Desulfatitalea tepidiphila: one gene and its partner. The protein of the gene in region 1 interacts with the protein of each later gene in a pairwise test. Links are inferred from orthologs where the notes say so. Each region holds a gene or a part of one and is shown on either strand. Other genes may lie near its edges. The genes, in order: rpe and eno.

Region 1 (3,049 bases):
GCCGAAAACGATTTGGGCATCGGCCATTTGAGCCACACCAGCGATGCTATCAGACCCAAAGAAGAGATCCTGGCCCAATCCCCGCCCGGCGGCGCGACCCGGTTGCGAGGAAGCGACATTGACCTGCTGATCAGTGCCGGGCCGCCTCCAACGACGATCACTATGGCCGACTTGCAGGGGTTGACCTTGAACCAGGCCATCGCCGTTCTGGAGTCCCACCATCTGCTGACCGGCCAGATCCGCTACCTTAGGGACCCGTCCAAACCCGACGACATGGTGGTGGCCCATCATCCCAAGTCTGGATATCCAGTGAATACCGGCACCAGCGTCGATCTGTCGGTCAACCAGCAAAGCGGCTACGCCACTGGGGAACAACGGGATGGCGTCGTCCTCTTCCGGCATCGGGCGCCCAACGGTTTCTTGAGACAGCATGTCCGCATTATTGTCGTGCGTCTGCTGTCCACGATCGAGATGTTCAACGGATTCGTCCGCCCCGGACGCGACGTCTGGCTTTTAATACCGTACGATCAACCCATGACGATCCTGCGTTACGTGGATGATGAACTGGTGGAGACACAACGTTACCAGTGAGGCATCAATTCTATCGGAGTGTGATTCATCCTGAAGGGCATCCTTTCCAGGCATGGTTTGTTAACAAAAATTCACATGGCAACGGTATTGGCAGGCCCGGGTGGGGCAGGTGGCCAGGGCCACGTACGCCAGCGGTCAATAGTGCCGGTTGAATGCAAACGGCGGACAAGCGGCCCAGACTGTTTGAGCACAGCGAGTTTCTGGGCCGCCCGCCGTGCATTTTACCGGCACTTGACCGCTGGCGTGTGGCATCGGCCACCTGTTCCACCCGGGACGAGTTTAATGAATAGTATTTAGTTGGAATCGGGGCCAAAGAGGCATAGTCATGACATCGGGTTGGGAGCGAGTTCCATTTGCCATTTGACAATCGGCGGTCTGTGCGGCAATAAAATGCGGCCAGGATAGCCTGAAAGACCATCCAGAAGCGCCACACTTCTTTTTGTGAGGATGCTGGCGGGATGGCATGTCTGACATCATCTGCATAAAGGAGATTTCGTAAATGCCTTTGATCGCCCCATCCATTCTGTCAGCGGATTTTTCGAAACTTGGCGCGGAAGTTCAAGCTGTGGAGGCGGCAGGCGCCGACTGGATTCATATCGATGTCATGGATGGCCATTTTGTTCCCAATATCACCATGGGCCCCCTCGTCGTCGAAGCGGTCCGGCGCTCCACGGCCCTGCCGCTGGATGTGCATTTGATGATCGAAAACCCGGATCAATATGTGGCCGAATTCTCAAAGGCGGGGGCCGATTACATTTCCGTTCAGGTGGAGACCTGCACGCACCTGCACCGAACCCTCCATCTCATCAAAGAGCACAGCGTGAAGGCAGGCGCCGTGCTGAATCCGGCCACGCCCCTGACGGCGCTGGACTGGGTACTCGACGATCTGGATCTGGTGCTGGTGATGAGCGTCAATCCTGGCTTCGGTGGGCAGAAATTTATTGCCAGCAGCCTCGAAAAAATTCGCGCCCTGCGCCGGCTGATCGATGAAAACCACCTGAAAACGTTGATTCAAGTCGATGGGGGCGTAAACCGCGGAACGGTCGGCGACATCACCCGGGCCGGGGCAGACGTGCTGGTCGCCGGATCGGCCATATTCGGCAGCGATGATTACCAGGCCACCATCGCCGAGTTGAAAGCTGCACACTAAAGTGAAGGACTACAGTCATGAACACCCCGAATAGCGGCCATCAGGTCCTGGTCATCCACGGTCCCAATCTGAATATGCTCGGCTTGCGAGAGCCCGGCATTTACGGGTCCACCCGGCTCGATGAAATAGATGCCCAGCTAAAAGCGCTGGGCAGACAATGGGGAATTACCGTCCATTGCTTTCAGTCCAACCACGAGGGGGCCATCGTGGATCGGATCCAATCGGCCGCCACCATCATGGGTGGCCTGATCATCAATCCGGCTGCCTACACCCATACCAGCATCGCCATACGCGACGCGCTGTTGCTGCTGCCGATCCCGATCATCGAGGTGCATCTGTCCAATATTCACAAAAGAGAGCCGTTCCGACGCCATTCCTTTGTCTCTGATGTAGCTACCGGACAGATCGTAGGCCTCGGTGTAAACGGGTACTATCTGGCGTTGCGCGCGATTGCCGATATCATCGGCGCAACTGCCAGCACTTGACGGCGGCGTAAGAAGCCCAAAATTAAACACCGGATCATGCAGCTATAACTTGCGCACTTTTTCCGCTTCCGGACCCCGTTTGGTCATGGCAATTTCAAACAGAACCTTGTCGCCTCGCCGAAGCGTACGAAATCCTTCCATTTCTATGGACCTGTGATGGACGAAAAACTGATCCCCTTCGTCCGTCTCGATAAATCCGTATCCCTGCTCCTCGTTAAAAGAGCGAACGATTCCAACTGCCATGCCCCCAATCCTCGCTGCACATGGGTTTAAGACGCCTTGTCCTGCTTCCAGTAGGGATTGATGATATCTTCAAAAATCGTCATGGCCGCCGCTGCCCCCTGTCCCGTGGCGGTAACGATCTGTTTGTATCCGCCCTCGACATCACCGGCCGAGTAGATGCCGGGGACATTGGTCCGATGAAAGGCATCGTGCCGAATATAACCATCCTCGTTCAACTCGATACCGATTTTCTTCGCCAAAGCAACGGCCGGCTGATAACCGATGGCAATAAAGACGCCGTCCACGGCCATCTCCGTCGTTTCTCCGGTCTGGGAGTTAAACAGCGTCACCCGTTCAACCCGTTCTTTTCCGTCGATGGCCTTTACTTCCGTATTCCATATCACGGGAATATCGTTCTGAGGCAATTGATTGGCCAGCACATCCTGCGCCCTCAGCTTGTCTCGCCGGTGTACCAGGGTCACTTGAACGCCCATATGCTTCAGGTAAAGTGCTTCGGTCACCGCCGAATTGCCGCCGCCGACCATGATGACCTTGCGTCCCTTGAACAGGGGGCCGTCGCACGTGGCACAATAACTGACGC
Region 2 (3,294 bases), 330 kb from region 1 along the record:
GGGCGTCAAGCGACTTTCCGGCGCGCCGGTGATGGCCAGCGATTTGAGGGCCAGTGCCTGCCTGGTTCTGGCGGGTTTGATTGCGGATAATACGACCGAGGTCAACCGGGTTTACCATTTGGATCGCGGTTATGAAGCGATGGAAGAAAAGTTCCAGTCGCTGGGGGCCGCCATCAAGCGCGTCAAGGCCTGATGCTGCCTTCGGGGATAAGACAGGCGTGTCGACCCTATTTGTTTGAAAGGTCTTTTTTCAACTTTTTTTCGATGTCGGCGAATAGCTCTTTTTTCTTTTTAGCCTGTTGTTCTTTAATTGAGGCGACCTTCTCGGCGAGTTTGTCGCGTTCCGACTGGAATTTTTTCAGTGCGTTGTCCAACTGGCTGACTTCCGTTTCTCTGGGCAGTTCTTCCAGTTTGGGGTGGTCGGCAACCACCCATCGGTCGCCGAACGGCCCCGAAACCGGCTCGACAATACCGGCTTCCTGCAAACGACGGCTGATAAGGCCGGCCTGTTCATTCGAAAATCGGATCAGCGTGCAGATTTGATTCATGTCCGGCGGCGCCCCGTTTTGATGCTCCAGGATACGAATGGCCGCAACGAATAGATGACCTTCCGAGTATAGGCTCTTTTCTCCCATCAGTACATCGGCCCCCCTTATTATTTCTGCTGTTGAGGCAGCTGCATAATTCATACTAACTGCCTTAAAAAGCAGGCCATCTTCTTGACAAGGCCTGGCGGTCAGAGTAACATGCGCCGTTAAATTGTCAAGTCGTTATTGCGTGTTGCACCATTCGCAGGAACCGCCTTCAGGCGTAAATGATCAGAACAGTTTGATGTCCATCAACACCTTGGTTTAGGTTTTTCGGATAATTTCGAGGAGATTCACCATATTTATTTTAACGGCCGGCTTCCTTGAACGATGTGGTCCAGCGGCTGTGGACATTTTAGGTGAAGAACGATGAAAGCGCTTAAAATGCCACGACGTTATTGGTCCGGGAAGTGAATAGCCAAGACGGGGGGATGCGATGACTGAAATCATTGAAGTAAAAGGCAGGGAGATATTGGACTCTCGGGGAAATCCAACCGTGGAGGTGGATGTTACCCTGGCGTGTGGGGCCACCGGTCGTGCGGCTGTGCCATCGGGTGCTTCTACCGGAACGCGCGAAGCATTGGAACTGCGAAACACGCGTGCCAAGCGCTTTGGCGGCAAGGGGGTGGCCAATGCCGTGAAAAACGTCAATACCACCATTGCCACGGCGGTCCTGGGTTTGGATGCAGCGGATCAGATGACCCTCGATCTAACCATGATTGCCCTGGATGGTACCGAAAACAAATCCAAGCTCGGTGCCAATGCCATCCTGGGCGTCTCCATGGCCGCGACGCGCGCTGCTGCCCAGGCCATCGGTCTGCCTTTGTATCGCTACATCGGTGGCATCAACGCGAGGACGCTGCCGGTGCCCATGATGAATGTGATCAATGGCGGCGCACATGCCGCCAACAACCTCGACATCCAGGAGTTCATGATCGTGCCCTTCGGGGCCAAATCAATTTCCCAAGCCGTGCAAATGGGGGCCGAAACATTCCATGCCTTGAAAAAGATCCTGAGCAAAAAAGGGTTGAGTACATCCGTGGGGGATGAAGGGGGGTTCGCACCGAATCTGAGTTCCAATGAAGAGGCGTTGGCTTATATTATCGATGCCATTCAGGCCGCAGGGTACAAACCGGGTAAAGAGATCGGGCTGGCATTGGATGCCGCGGCCAGTGAATTTTATCAAAAAGGCCAATATGTGTTGAAGTCGGAAAACCGCTCGCTCAATTCGGAAGAGATGATTGCCTACTATACGGATTTGATTGAAAAGTACCCGATTCTTTCCATCGAAGACGGATTGGCCGAACAGGATTGGAAGAGCTGGGAGTTGATGACCGAGCATATGGATGAAGTGATCCAGTTGGTCGGCGATGACGTGTTCGTCACCAATCCCAAGATATTGGCCAAGGGAATCGAAGACGGCGTGGCCAACTCGATCTTGATCAAACTCAATCAGATCGGTACGGTCACCGAAACCTTGCAGGCCATCGAAATGGCCAAGGAGGCCGGCTACACGACGGTCATTTCCCATCGCTCCGGCGAGACCGAAGATACCTTTATCGCGGACTTGGCCGTGGCGGTCAACGCCGGCCAGATCAAGACCGGCTCGATGTCGCGCACCGACCGCGTTGCAAAGTACAATCAGCTGATCCGCATCGAAGAGGAACTCGGGGTTGCCGCGCGGTATGCCCAGGATATTTTTATTGCGGATGAATAGAGGGAAAATCGCTGGAATGCTCGTTTGCAGAATGTGGGTAAACGATGCAAGAGGAATCAAGGGAATGCCAGATCGGATCTCACGATCTTGTTCGAAACAGTTTTGCTTGTTGATCGCGGCAGCAGCACTCAGCGTGCTGCTGTCCGCGTTTTCGGTGCACAGCCATGTTTTGGAGGGTCCACACGTATTGGAGTTGATGACACGGAATTTGGCGGGCGCTAAAACATTGCGTGTCGATCAGCAGGTGACCCTGATAGATAGTGCAACCCCCGAACAAGAATTGGTGATCAGGGAAACCTTAAGCTATTTTTTTCCAGATCGATTTCGTTCGGACACCCGTAACGCTCAAATCGAACGTATTTTTGTTCAATCCGGCAGAGAGACAATCACGATCGTGGACGGATATCGGACCGATGATCCTGAAAGCCGGTTCGACAGGTACAAAGATCTTCTTCTCTATCGGTCCCGCTACGCGCTTCACAAAATGTTGCTTTCATCGAATGTGGATACGGGGACAACCAGCCTTGGTATTTTCGAAGGCCGCGTGGTGTATGTCATCGGTGCCGACTATCCGGACGAAAGTGTATCTCAGGTATGGGTGGACAAGGAAAGTCTCCTGCCAGTGAGATGGATCAACGTCTCAAGTGACGAACCCGATGAACGCATAGAATTTTTATATCGCGATTGGCAGAAGAAAGATAATCTCTGGTATCCCGCCCGTGTCGAGACGCAACATCAGGGGCGGCTGATTCGACGCATCGACGCCATAGGGTTGGCGGTGGATGCCGATTTGCATGGTGACCTTTTTGATATTGCCCAATTGATGCGGAATTACCCTTCTGAGGAGTCAGTTGCCACACCTGCCGTACCGGAGAGCGGTGTGGATGAAGTGCAGCGGGCCATCGAACAGTTTCAGCAAAAATTCGAGAATTAGGACTTTTTGGACCGCAAGACCGAAAGCCAACCTCTCCGATGTCTTCGTGATCCATC

Evidence for each region.
Region 2: the proteins of rpe (region 1) and eno interact in binary tests that used the Escherichia coli proteins (3 or more experiments, as listed by UniProt). The link is inferred for Desulfatitalea tepidiphila from one-to-one orthologs.

What each region holds. Positions count from the first base shown.
Region 1 is NZ_BCAG01000003.1:1,756,684-1,759,732, forward strand. What follows is about bases 196-2,915. They hold rpe (ribulose-phosphate 3-epimerase), read left to right. Parts: upstream 196-1,090; coding sequence 1,091-1,741; downstream 1,742-2,915. Other genes in these bases: DFT_RS12490 (PASTA domain-containing protein), read left to right, coding at 196-591; aroQ (type II 3-dehydroquinate dehydratase), read left to right, coding at 1,759-2,226; DFT_RS12505 (cold-shock protein), read right to left, coding at 2,269-2,469; trxB (thioredoxin-disulfide reductase), read right to left, coding at 2,496-2,915. Also shown: more of DFT_RS12490, read left to right, coding at 1-195; more of trxB, read right to left, coding at 2,916-3,049. UniProt on the Escherichia coli protein: Catalyzes the reversible epimerization of D-ribulose 5-phosphate to D-xylulose 5-phosphate.
Region 2 is NZ_BCAG01000003.1:2,085,992-2,089,285, reverse strand. What follows is about bases 199-3,163. They hold eno (phosphopyruvate hydratase), read left to right. Parts: upstream 199-1,023; coding sequence 1,024-2,304; downstream 2,305-3,163. Other genes in these bases: DFT_RS13895 (hypothetical protein), read left to right, coding at 2,369-3,163; DFT_RS13905 (hypothetical protein), read right to left, coding at 228-689. Outside these bases: murA (UDP-N-acetylglucosamine 1-carboxyvinyltransferase), read left to right, coding at 1-193; more of DFT_RS13895, read left to right, coding at 3,164-3,238. UniProt on the Escherichia coli protein: Catalyzes the reversible conversion of 2-phosphoglycerate (2-PG) into phosphoenolpyruvate (PEP). It is essential for the degradation of carbohydrates via glycolysis.